Regions from separate parts of the Erwinia sp. AK-PDG3-5 genome, predicted to be linked through region 1. Evidence: predicted binding sites of a transcription regulator. Region 1 holds the regulator's gene; each other region holds the start of a gene.
What was found. Region 1 encodes Fur, which represses iron uptake genes when iron is present. Its sites were predicted from a motif close to ATAATAATGAGAACNACTATCAA; they were not measured.

Region 1 (3,126 bases):
CCAGCAAGATAAGCCGTGGGCAAAATCTCAGGTCTGCCAGGTGATGATTGAAGAAGGAAAGATCGAAGACCTGGATCATCTGCCGAGCGACTTTGCCCTAAACGTCAGCAAGCAGGTTAAGGCACACGGTATCGGCAAGATGCACGCCTGGCAGGATGGTATTAAAGACGCTATAAATGCCAAAGCCTTTGCAACGGACAGGGTTGCGGTCAACTTCTGGGATACGCTGTTTTGGGGCGGTTTTGATTCTGCCAATGACTGGGCAAGCAAAGGTTATGACGTGATCGTCTCCAATCCGGATTACCTGTATCTCGATTTTCCTGCCGAGGTGAATCCGCTGGAGCGGGGATACTACTGGGGAACACGCTTTACCGATGAACGAAAAATCTTCCACTTCGCGCCGGATAACTTGCCACAAAACGCCGAGACTTCCGTCGATCGCGACGGCAAACCCTTCACGGCTAAAACTGACAAGCCCTGGCCCGGCGCTCACGGCATCTCCGCTCAACTGTGGAGTGAAACCACCCGTACCGACGCGCAGGTGGAGTACAAGCTTTTCCCTCGCATTCTTTCCGTGGCTGAACGCGCCTGGCACCGCGCAGCCTGGGAGCAGGATTATAAAGCCGGCAAAGAGTATACCGGCGGCAAAACTCGCTTTGTTGACCAGCAGGCTCAGCTGAAGGACTGGCAGCGGTTTGCCAATCTTCTGGGGCAACATGAGTTGGCAAAACTGGATAAAGCCGGCATTGCCTATCGCTTGCCGATACCCGGTGGGGTGGTGCAGGACGGGAAGCTGATGGTCAATACCGAGTTACCGGGCTTAGCCGTTGAGTACAGCCTGGACGAAGGGGCGACCTGGCAGCAGTGGCAGGCGGATCAACCGCCGGCGGCGGCGGGTAAGGTTTTGCTGCGTACGCGCAGTCCTGATGGTCTGCGCGTCAGCCGGACGGAAACGCTGTAACGGGTCTACAGGCAAAAAAAAACCGGTGAAAGATCACCGGTTTTTTGCTGTTAGTGTAGATTACTTGTCGTGCAGCGTCTCATCTTCACGGCAGTCACCGGTTGAGCAGTGACCATAAAGGTACAGGCTGTGGTTACTGAGTTTGATGCCGTGGCGCGTGGCAATATCACGCTGGCGAGCTTCGATGTTTTCATCACGGAACTCGATCACCTTGCCACAATCCAGGCAAATCAGATGATCGTGGTGATGCTGCTGAGTCAGTTCGAAAACGGATTTACCACCTTCGAAATTATGACGGGTAACGATCCCGGCATCATCAAATTGGTTAAGAACGCGGTAAACCGTCGCCAGACCAATCTCTTCGCCCATGTCAATCAGACGCTTATACAAGTCTTCCGCACTGACGTGATGGCCCTCAGGTTCCTGAAGTACTTCCAGAATTTTAAGTCGTGGAAGCGTGACTTTCAGGCCGGCCTTCTTTAATGCGGTGTTATTGTCAGTCATGCGGATATTGTCCTGTTACTTTGCTAGTCACTTTGTGGCTGAAAAGCCCTGAACATCGGTCGTCGCGAAAAGCCAAACGTCTCATTATAGAACTGATATTTCGAAATGAACACCGCTGATGCATCTCAATCAAGGGAGGTAAGGAGAAGAGTCGTTACGTCCGTGAGAGCAAGCGGTTGGGCTAACATTTCGCTCTGCCTCATCATAGTCGCTATTAGAGCGAAAGGCGCTGAGAAAGCGGGTGACCGATGGCGATATTTTACAGATTTGCAGATGAAAGTTACAAAAATGTGTCTATTACTTCTATAGAAAAAACCACTGGCCTGATGTGAGATACCTCCCAATCAGGCCGGTCTGATTACGCTTCCAGGATTTCTTTCAGCTGGAGCTCGTCATAAATCTGTTTGACCCACTGCTCGGTGCGCTCACTGGTGAGTTCTGGCTGACGATCTTCGTCAATAGCCAGACCGAGGAAGTGCTTATCATCCGCCAGCCCTTTCGAGGCTTCAAAATGGTAGCCTTCAGTTGGCCAGTGGCCGACGATCACCGCGCCTTTAGGCTCAATAATGTCGCGGATGGTGCCCATCGCGTCACAGAAGTACTCAGCGTAATCTTCCTGATCGCCACAGCCGAACAGCGCAACAAGCTTGCCGTTGAAATCAATTTCTTCCAACGTCGGGAAGAAATCATCCCAGTCGCACTGCGCTTCGCCGTAGTACCAGGTTGGGATACCGAGCAGCAGAATATCAAAGGCTTCAAGGTCTTCTTTGCTGCTTTTAGCGATATCATGAACTTCAGCCACCTCTTTACCGAGCTGCTTTTGGATCACTTTTGCAATGTTTTCTGTATTGCCCGTATCGCTGCCAAAGAAAATGCCTACGATTGCCATGACTTACTAACCTCTTGAAACGTATTGATAGGGTAAAGGCTGCTTATTACAGATACCGGCAATGATAGCAGACAGCTACAGGGGGATAAATGAGTAATCCGCCTGCTTTTGTCGCTTTGTGCTTCACCGGGGGGGGCTGAAAGCGCCTGTTCAGCGGTCCCGATCGGCCAACTGCGCCATGACCATTTCTTCAATCAGCTCGCTGCGGCTCATATTACGCTGCTCGGCAAGCTGGTTCAGAGCATCAACCGCGTCACTGTTCATTTTCAGTTCAACGCGCTTCAGCCCGCGCACCTTATCGCGCTTGAGCTGGTTGCGTTTGTTGATACGCAGCTGCTCATCACGCGTCAGCGGATTGGTTTTTGGTCGTCCCGGGCGACGGTCATCTGCGAACAGATCGATCGTGGTGCGGTCCGTGTTTTCTTTTGCCATAGAATCGTGATACTGAAAGGCTGGAGTTCTGATGGTTCAGGCCTGATGTCGGCTGAAATTCGTGCAGCGACAGATTTTTAGCGCGCCATCATACCCCAGCGAAAGTCATGACGACAATGATTTAGCCATCTCAGGATATAATTGTTTTTACAGCGCAAAAAAACGGCGGATTGCGCGCAAAACAGCATCAGGTTTCTCGGCATGGACCCAGTGTCCGGCACCGTTGACCACATGCGCGCGGGCTTTGGGAAACTGAGCCAGCAGGGCATCACGATATTCATCGGCCAGGTAGGGGGAACGTTCGCCGCGAATAAACAGCGCGGGATGCTCCCAGGCCGGA
Region 2 (3,126 bases), 1.9 Mb from region 1:
GCTGGCGATGTTCCGCGGCCGCAACGAAGGCATCCTGCAGCTGGCGCTGAATCCCGATCCGCAGTTCGACGAGCCGCCACGTGAAAGCCACGGCGAGCAAATCATTATCGATCACCTGCAGCTGCGCCTGAATAACGCACCGGCTGATGGCTGGCGTAAAGCGGTGGTCAGCTGGACCTGGCGCATCAAGGTGCTGCTGCATCTCGAAACCGAGCTGATGGGCACCGTGCGCGAACGCGCCGAAGATGAAGCGATCAACGTCTTTGCCCGTAACCTGCACGATCTGCTGATGGCGGCGCCGGCAGGCATGCGCGCCACCATGGGCCTCGATCCGGGTCTGCGTACCGGCGTGAAGGTGGCGATCGTTGATGCCACCGGCAAGCTAGTTGCTACCGATACCATTTATCCGCATACCGGCCAGACGGCAAAAGCCGCGGCTGCCGTAGCGGCGCTGTGCACCAAACACAACGTTGAGCTGGTTGCCATCGGCAACGGCACCGCGTCCCGCGAAACCGAGCGCTTCTACCTGGATATTCAACAGCAGTATCCGCAGGTCAAGGCGCAGAAAGTGATCGTCAGTGAAGCCGGCGCGTCGGTCTATTCCGCCTCGGAACTGGCCGCGCTGGAATTCCCTGACCTCGACGTGTCCATCCGTGGTGCGGTGTCGATTGCCCGCCGCTTGCAGGATCCGCTGTCTGAGCTGGTGAAAATCGACCCGAAATCCATCGGGGTCGGCCAGTATCAGCACGACGTCAGCCAGAGCCAGTTGGCGAAGAAGCTGGATGCAGTGGTCGAAGACTGCGTAAACGGCGTTGGCGTTGATTTGAACACCGCTTCCGTACCGCTGCTGACCCGCGTGGCGGGCCTGAGCAAGATGATGGCGCAGAACATTGTCAGCTGGCGCGACGAGAACGGCCGCTTCCAGGATCGTCAGCAGTTGCTGAAAGTCAGCCGTCTGGGACCGAAAGCCTTTGAGCAGTGCGCGGGCTTCCTGCGTATCAACCAGGGCGATAACCCGCTGGATGCCTCAACGGTTCACCCGGAAGCCTACCCGGTGGTGCAGCGCATTCTGGCCGCTACTCAGCAGGCGCTGAATGAAGTGATGGGCAACCCTACCGAACTGCGCAACCTGCGTGCCATCGACTTCACCGATGAGAAGTTCGGTGTGCCGACCGTCACCGATATCATTAAAGAGCTGGAAAAACCGGGCCGCGATCCGCGTCCTGAGTTTAAAACGGCGCAGTTCGCAGAAGGTATCGAGACGATGAACGATTTGCTGCCCGGCATGGTGCTGGAAGGCGCGGTCACTAACGTCACCGGCTTTGGCGCCTTCGTTGATATCGGCGTGCATCAGGACGGTCTGGTGCATATCTCTTCGCTGTCAGATAAGTTCATCGATGACCCACACAAAGTGGTGAAGGCGGGCGATATCGTTAAGGTGAAGGTGATGGAAGTGGATTTGCAGCGTAAGCGCGTTGCGCTGACCATGCGTCTTGATGAGCAGCCGGGCGAAGGCAACGCTCGCCGTGGCGGCGGTAATGCCGGCCGTGACAACGCGAAACCCGCTCAGGGCAAGCCGCGTCCACGGCCGGCGGCTCAGCCCGCTGTCAGCAACAACAGCGCGATGGGTGATGCGCTGGCCGCGGCGTTCGGCAAAAAACGCTAAGCAACACGCGCGGATCTGCGGGTCCGCGCGTCATTTCCCCTCTGTTTAGTTTCGCTCCCCTCAAGCTTGTTCTGCATCAATAAGACCGTGAATCGTTCTCATTATAATTGCCACCGTTGAATATCACGGCGCCTCCCGCCGCCAGGTGGAACTATGCAGATCGTCCCGCAGCAGTACTATAAAATCGTCAGCTTCTCTCCCTCCGTCAGCGCCGCGTTCCGGCAGAAACTGCTGGCGCTTGGGCTGTTACCCGGTGCCCATTTTCAGGTCAAACGCATTGCCCCGCTGGGCGATCCGGTCCAGATCGAAGTTCGCCGCGTCAGCCTGATGCTGCGGAAAAAAGACCTGGCTTTCCTGCAACTGGAGCCTCAGCGCTGAGGGGAAGATGAACATGAAAACCTGCACCATTGGCCTGATTGGCAATCCAAATTCGGGTAAAACCACCCTGTTTAATCAGTTAACCGGCGCGCGGCAGCGAGTAGGCAACTGGGCTGGGGTGACGGTCGAGCGCAAACAGGGGCAGTTCGCGACGCAACGCTATGCTGTGCAACTGGTCGATCTGCCCGGCACCTACTCCCTCACCACCCTTTCTGCCGACAGCTCACTCGACGAGCAGATTGCCTGTCACTACATGTTAAGCGGCGAAGCCGATCTGGTGATCAACGTGGTCGATGCCAGCAATCTGGCCCGTAACCTGTGGCTGACTCAGCAGCTGCAGGCGCTGGGCGTGCCCTGCATCATCGCTCTGAATATGCTGGATATCGCCGCCAGCCAGCAGATTGATATCGATATTCGTTCCCTTGAAAAGCAGCTCGGCTGTCCGGTTATTCCGCTTGTTTCCACTCGCGCGCAGGGCATTGAACAGCTTAAGCAGGCCATTGATGACCATTCACGGCGTGCCGGGCAGTTTGCGGTCAGCTATCCCGTCGAAATCCTTGCACAGGTGGCCACGCTGAGTGACGCGATGCACGGCGAGCGATCGCCGGTACAACGCCGATGGCTGGCGTTACAACTGCTTGAGGGCGATATTTACAGCCGCTCCCAGGCCAGCGACGCCGCAGGCTTGCTGCAAACGTTCCCTGACCTGGCGGAAGCGCCGCTGAAAATTGCGGCAGCCCGCTATCAGGCCATTGATGCGGTGTGTGACGCGGTGACCGTGCCGCATCGGGCAACCGCGCACCGGCTTTCAACCCGGCTCGACAGCCTGGTTCTCAATCGCTGGCTTGGCCTGCCGATTTTCTTAGGCGTGATGTACCTGATGTTCTTCTTTGCTATCAACCTTGGCGGCGCGCTGCAACCGCTGTTTGAGATCGGATCGGCGGCGATATTTATTCACGGCACGCAGTGGCTTGGGGCCATGGCGCACTTCCCGCTGCCCCTAACCTTGTTCCTGGCGCAGGGCATTGGCGGCGGTATCAATACCGTGATGCCGCTGGTGCCGCAAATCGGCCTGATGTATC
Region 3 (3,126 bases), 170 kb from region 1:
GCGCAAGCTCAGGCTGGAAAACAGCAGGCCTACACTCGCCTGCTGACCGAGCTGGTGCCGGTGATCCGCACCCTGGTGCATAAGCACGTTGACGATGCGGTACTGGTTGAAGACGTGATTCAGGATGTTCTGCTGGCCATTCACCGCGTCCGCCATACCTACGATCCCGCCTGCCCCTTTTTGCCGTGGCTGATGGCCATTACCCAGGCGCGATCGGTGGATGCGCTTCGCCGACGCGGCCGCCAGCGTCACTGGGAAGTGGAGGAGGAAGACGACACCGCCACCTATTCGTCGACCTCTTTTGTCGAGCCTGAGCGACCGGAAGCCCGGGAAGAGCTGAGCCTGTATCTTAATCAACTCTCATCCCGACAGCGGCAAATCGTTGAGCATGTACATCTGCGGGAGATGACCCTGGCGGAAGCCGCCACGCAGAATAATTTGACGGTTCCGGCCGTAAAGTCACTTTTGCATCGCGCGTTGACTAATCTTCGCCGTTTTGGAGCAAAGCATGACCGATCATAATGCCTTAATTGAAAAACTCAGCCGAAGCGCGGCGCCGGTCAAAAGGATGCCACCCACCGGCTGGCGTGTGGTCGCCGCGATAGTGATGGCCCTGCCCTGCGGCGCGGCAGCCAGTTTGCTGGTGCACCGCAGCCTGACCGACTGGTCTCAGCCTGGGATGGGATGGGCGATTTTTCAGCTGGTGCTGGCATTTATCGCCGGAACCCTGGCGATCCGTAATGCCTTTCTGACCAGCATTGCCGGTCGCCGTCCTTTAAGCTGGCAGTGGTTTGTGCCTCTGGCGGTATTCTGGCTCGGCAGCATCCTGTTCAATATGCGCAGCGTTTCCCCGATTCATGGTCAGGGTGAAGGTACCAATTGCTACCTGTTTATGCTGGTGGTCAGCGTGCCGATGGCGGCGATTATGATTGGCTATCTGCGCCAGACGCGGGCGATTTATCCAGTAAAAAGTCTGGCTGCGGCCGGCGCCGGTACGGCGTGCATGGCTCTGGTGATGCTAACGCTTTGCCACCCGATCCATCTGGTTATGCCAGATTTAATCCTGCATTTATTGGCTGTCGCCACCATTGTGCTGACAACAATTGTTGCGGGTCGCCAGCTGGTTAAACTGTAAGGAAAAGCGTGGACAACAACACCTCGCAATAGTTCATTACATTCTTTTGCATTGCCAATCAAAATGATTATACTTCTCATTCGCTTTTTTGGTGCGTTCAGGAATTTTCTTGCTCTGCATTTCGCGAAGTAAAAATAATAAAATCATTTTGAGGGTAAATAATGTTCTTTGCTCCTTGCTCTTCCCAGGGAAATCGCGCCAGCGGATCCAGATTCACCCCCGTTTCTACGCCGTCATTGTCACTGCTTGCCGTTCTTATTGCCTCTGCGTTGCCGGTTTCTGCCGCAGAAACGGCGCAGAAAGAACAAAACCTGGTGGTCAATGCCACCACGGACGACAGCGCTGCCACCGCTGATACGGATTACAACGTTCCCGTCACCCGCGCGGCCACGAAAATGGCCCTGACAGCGCGTGATACCCCGCAGTCGATCAGCGTGATCAGCAAACAGCGCATGGAAGATCAGAAGCTGGAAACCCTGAACGACGTGCTGAAAAACACCACCGGCATCTCTGAATTTAACTCCGGCGCGAACCGCAGCAACTTCTATTCGCGCGGATTTATGATCGACAACTATCAGGTTGATGGCGTTCCGGTGCTGGTCGATCCGCGTTGGAACATTGGAGATACCCTCTCTGATACCGCGATTTACGATCGGGTTGAAGTGGTTCGCGGCGCAACCGGTCTGATGACCGGTGCCGGCAGCCCGGCGGCCTCGGTCAACATGGTGCACAAGCATGCGGACAGCAAAGAATTTGTCGGCAACGTCTCGGCCAGCTACGGCAGCTGGGACAATCAACGCTATGTCGCCGATTTATCTGCGCCGCTGACCGAGTCGGGTAACGTGCGTGGCCGCATTGTGGCTGGCTACCAGGACGGTGACAGCTGGCTGGATCGCTATCACAGCCAGAAGAAATTCCTCTACGGCATAGTGGATGCGGATCTGACCGACTCCACCACCCTTTCCGTCGGTTATGACTACCAGGAAAACCACATCGCGGGCAATACCTGGGGCGGCTTGCCTACCTTCTATCTGGATGGTAGCAGAACCCATTACGACCGCAGTACCAATACGGCACCAGACTGGGCGTATAACGACAGTGACTCGAAAAAGGTCTTCGCCAGCCTGAAGCAGAGCTTCAATAACGGTTGGGAATTTAACCTGAGTGGCAGCCACACCGAAGCGACGATGGACAGTAAGGCGCTGTATATCGACGGTTACTTTGATAAAAGTACCGGTATCGGCGTCGGACCTTATGCGGGTTACGACCTGTTAGGCGGCACCGGGTATAACAGCGCCAAACGTAAACAAAATGCGCTTGATGCGTATGTCAGCGGGCCTTACGAGCTGTTGGGGCGTCAACATGAATTGATGGCTGGTGTGAGTTATATCCGCCAGAACGATCGGTATTTCAGCGCCTTCACCAACCTGACGTCAGCCGATGTTGGCGACTTCAATAACTGGGGCAATTATCCTGAACCCGACTGGGACGATCAGGCGCTGTCGGAAGACAACACTATTCATCAGAAGTCAGCCTATATGGCGACACGCATTTCGCTGGCGGATCCGCTGCATCTGATCCTCGGCGCGCGCTACACCAAATACTCTGCAGACACGCTGACGGAGAATACCGAGAAGAACAACATCACGCCGTATGCGGGCCTGGTGTATGACATCAACGATACTTATTCTGCTTACGCCAGCTATACCTCGATCTTCAAACCGCAGACCTACCGTAATGCCAGTGGCGCTTACCTTGCACCCGTCACCGGAAAAAGCTACGAGACCGGGATTAAAGGCGACTGGATGAACAGCCGGGTGACCGCATCGCTGGCGGTATTCCGCATCGAGCAGGATCACCTTGGCGCAACGGATTACGCGCTGATCCCGGGCACCAGCGATTACGCGTATTACGAGCAGGATGGCACGGTCAGTAAAGGCGTTGAGTTCGAAATCAACGGTGCGGTGACCGACAATCTGCAGATGACCTTT
Region 4 (3,126 bases), 2.0 Mb from region 1:
GCCGTTTCACTGTCAGAGATGAAGGGCCAGGTATTGATCCTGAAGCTGCAGCCGACCTGACAAAAGCGTTTCGCAGGATGGATCAACGTTATGGCGGTAGTGGGTTAGGACTGAATATTGTGCTGCGCATCGCGCAGATCCATCACGGTGAGTTGCGATTGACCAATCGTGACGACCGAAGTGGGCTCAATGCCACCTGCTGGTTGCCGCACAATCTGAACTAGCCGTGGTGGGGAGCCGTCACCACCTCCACTATCCTCAGAAATGCGTATTCAGGCCCATATACCAGGTCCGCCCAGATTCGTTATAGGTGTTCGCCCCTGCGCCATACATATACGCATTGGTCGTGGCGTTACCGGTTGTTTGTGCATTCCCTTCCCTGAAATGACGTTTATCCAGTACGTTATCCACGCCGAGGGTGACGCTCACGTATTTGTTCACATCGTAGGTACCGCTCAAGCCCACGATGGAGTAGGGACTGACCGTCGATTGCTCCGTACCGCTGACTGACTCTCCCTTGTAGTTATATTTTTTCGGCGTCTGCCGACCATACCAGGTCAGAGTGCTTTGCAGGGAAAGCGCGTCTGTGGCCTGCCAGGCCAGCGTCGAGTTCAGGGTATATTCCGGGATGATTGATAAGCGGTCGCCTGTCGTTTTATTGTTGCTTTGCAGCATATAGGTCAGGTTGTTGAAGGCATTGCCGGAATGCCCGGACAACGCATTGCACTGGATGCAGGCTGGCATGAGAAAATCATTCTTGAGTCGAACCGCCAGCTATATCCCCTGCTGGTCGATGCTGGCCTGGATGTGCGCTTTCGGGAGATTGACGGCGGTCATGATGCCCTCTGCTGGCGCGGAGGGATCACGGACGGACTTAAGTGGTTATGGTCGGACTCCGTGAGCAGCGAATAGCTCAGTAAGTCGCGTCAGAAGATGGCTTGCACTGTAGTAATCAAGGCGGAAGCTGTCATTCCCCAGGGTATACACCTGCTGGTGCTGAACGGCAGGTGACGCCGCCAATAGAGGCGCAGACAGCAGTGCCAATTTGCCAGATTGATCGGCGGCAAACATCAACACAGATTGCCCATTGATCCCCGTCACCAGGCTCTCGCCACTGAGTTGGATAATGTCTTTGCGTTGCAATCTCCGTTGCGCCTGAGCCAGTTCAGCGGGCACCGTGGCCAGGGTAAACCCCAATGATTCCAGCAATTGTCCCTGCGCAGAGTCGCGGGTCCAGAGATTAGCGGCCTGAGTCTGTGGATTGAACACCAGCGCAGAGACGGGCTGCGGTGGCAATACTATTGCCTCTTTGACGGCAGCGACCCGTCTGGCAAATGACTGAATAGAAGCCTCCGCTTCAGTCTCCTTTCCGATAGCTTTTGCAAGCTGTCGCTCTGTTTGCTGCCAGCTCTGCTGGTCGTAATTAATCACCAGCGTGGGTGCAATCAGCGAAAGGCGGTCATACAGCGTGACAGCTGAGTCTTTTCCCGTTGCGCTGACCACGATCAAATCAGGATCCTGCGCGGCGATGGCTTCCAGACTGGCTTCCCCTGTGGGTAACGTTTTAACCCCTCTGGCTCTGGCAATATCGCCCCATTGACGAAAGAACCCCCGATCATCGGCAAGCCGTTTTCCTGGCTGAGTTACCCCGCTGGCGATAACCGGGGCTTCAATCGCCAGTAATGAGCCGGTGAGCGTCACGCTGGTTGAAACAATACGTCGCGGTTGCTGCTTAAGCACAACATCCCCCTTTGAGGTCGAAAGATGGCGCGGCCAGTCAGGACGGGCATCAGCCTGGGCGAGAATGGGGATCATAAGCAGGCTGAACAGTAGCGGGCAACGCGTGAGGAAGGCAGAGGTCATTATCAGGCTCGTTGGTAAAGCGCCGATGTCAAAACATGGCAAATCGAAGGATGGCAAAGATGATAATAATTATCTTTACCATTTAAAAGACTTAATTGCCCGAGCTTCAGACATTAAAAAAGGACACCGGGGTGTCCTTTTTCTGAATTAACGCTTGTAGATGATTTCGACGCCTTCGTCGTCCTCTTCATCCCAGTCGTCATCCCAGTCGTCGTCTTCCACTTCAACAGCTGATTCTGCTTCAGCTTCTTCAAGTTGCTGGCGATGATAGTCATCCCACATGAACTCGACTTTCTCAGGCTGCTTCTGTGCTTCTTCCGCTTCTTTTGGATTGGCGTTGATAAAGGACATCACATCCCAACACAATGGCGTTACGCCAGTACGGTTGGCAGCAGAGATCAGATAGTATTTATCTGTCCAGCCCAGCGCATCAGCAATCGCTTTCGCACGAGCTTCCGCTTCTTCTGCATCCAGCAGGTCAACTTTGTTAAACACTAACCAGCGCGGTTTGTTGAACAGCTTCTCGCTGTATTTTTCCAACTCACCGAGGATGATGCGGGCATTTTCAATCGGATCGGATTCGTCAATTGGCGCCAGATCGATGGTGTGTAACAGTACACGGCAGCGCTCAAGGTGCTTCAGGAAGCGAATACCCAGACCCGCGCCATCAGATGCCCCTTCGATCAGACCCGGGATATCGGCGATCACGAAGCTCTGTTCAGTGTCCATACGAACCACGCCGAGGCTTGGTACCAGCGTGGTAAACGGATAGTCAGCCACTTTTGGTTTCGCGGCGGACACCGCACGGATAAAGGTCGATTTACCGGCATTCGGCAAACCAAGCATACCCACGTCAGCCAGCAGCATCAGTTCCAGCTGGATATCACGCACTTCACCCTTGGTCCCCATCGTTTTCTGACGAGGAGAACGGTTTACGGAGGATTTGAAGCGGGAGTTGCCCAGACCATGCCAGCCGCCTTTCGCGACCATCTGGATCTGACCATGCGTCATCATGTCGCCCAGCGTCTCGCCAGTGCCCTGATCGATGATACGGGTGCCGACCGGCACTTTAATAATAATGTCCTGACCACGTTTGCCGGTACAATCACGGCTCTGACCATTCTGGCCACGCTCTGAACGGAAAGATTTTTCGAAACGGTAGTCAATCAGGGTATTGAGGTTTTCATCGGCCTGCATGTAGACATCGCCGCCGTCACCACCGTCGCCGCCGTCCGGACCGCCTCTTGGGATATATTTCTCACG

Region 2: feoA (ferrous iron transporter A) is a predicted target of Fur. The motif match lies at 1,752-1,774, and genes of this name have one in related genera.
Region 3: fhuE (ferric-rhodotorulic acid/ferric-coprogen receptor FhuE) is a predicted target of Fur. The motif match lies at 1,199-1,221, and genes of this name have one in related genera.
Region 4: fepB (Fe2+-enterobactin ABC transporter substrate-binding protein) is a predicted target of Fur. The motif match lies at 1,923-1,945, and genes of this name have one in related genera.

The regions. Positions count from the first base shown of each region.
Region 1 covers NZ_CM165967.1:3,319,241-3,322,366, reverse strand. Annotated here, with positions in the region: gene AC1UKS_RS15405 (beta-N-acetylhexosaminidase) at 1-961, shown strand, start outside; gene fur (ferric iron uptake transcriptional regulator) at 1,022-1,465, opposite strand; gene fldA (flavodoxin FldA) at 1,824-2,354, opposite strand; gene ybfE (LexA regulated protein) at 2,505-2,786, opposite strand; gene ybfF (esterase) at 2,934-3,126, opposite strand, start outside.
Region 2 covers NZ_CM165967.1:408,111-411,236, reverse strand. Annotated here, with positions in the region: gene AC1UKS_RS01795 (Tex family protein) at 1-1,666, shown strand, start outside; gene feoA (ferrous iron transporter A) at 1,820-2,044, shown strand; gene feoB (Fe(2+) transporter permease subunit FeoB) at 2,058-3,126, shown strand, end outside.
Region 3 covers NZ_CM165967.1:3,492,479-3,495,604, forward strand. Annotated here, with positions in the region: gene AC1UKS_RS16210 (sigma-70 family RNA polymerase sigma factor) at 1-522, shown strand, start outside; gene AC1UKS_RS16215 (DUF1109 domain-containing protein) at 509-1,135, shown strand; gene fhuE (ferric-rhodotorulic acid/ferric-coprogen receptor FhuE) at 1,297-3,126, shown strand, end outside.
Region 4 covers NZ_CM165967.1:574,288-577,413, reverse strand. Annotated here, with positions in the region: gene pmrB (two-component system sensor histidine kinase PmrB) at 1-224, shown strand, start outside; partial or broken gene AC1UKS_RS02690 (TonB-dependent receptor domain-containing protein) at 259-690, opposite strand; gene fepB (Fe2+-enterobactin ABC transporter substrate-binding protein) at 883-1,863, opposite strand; gene cgtA (Obg family GTPase CgtA) at 2,011-3,126, opposite strand, start outside.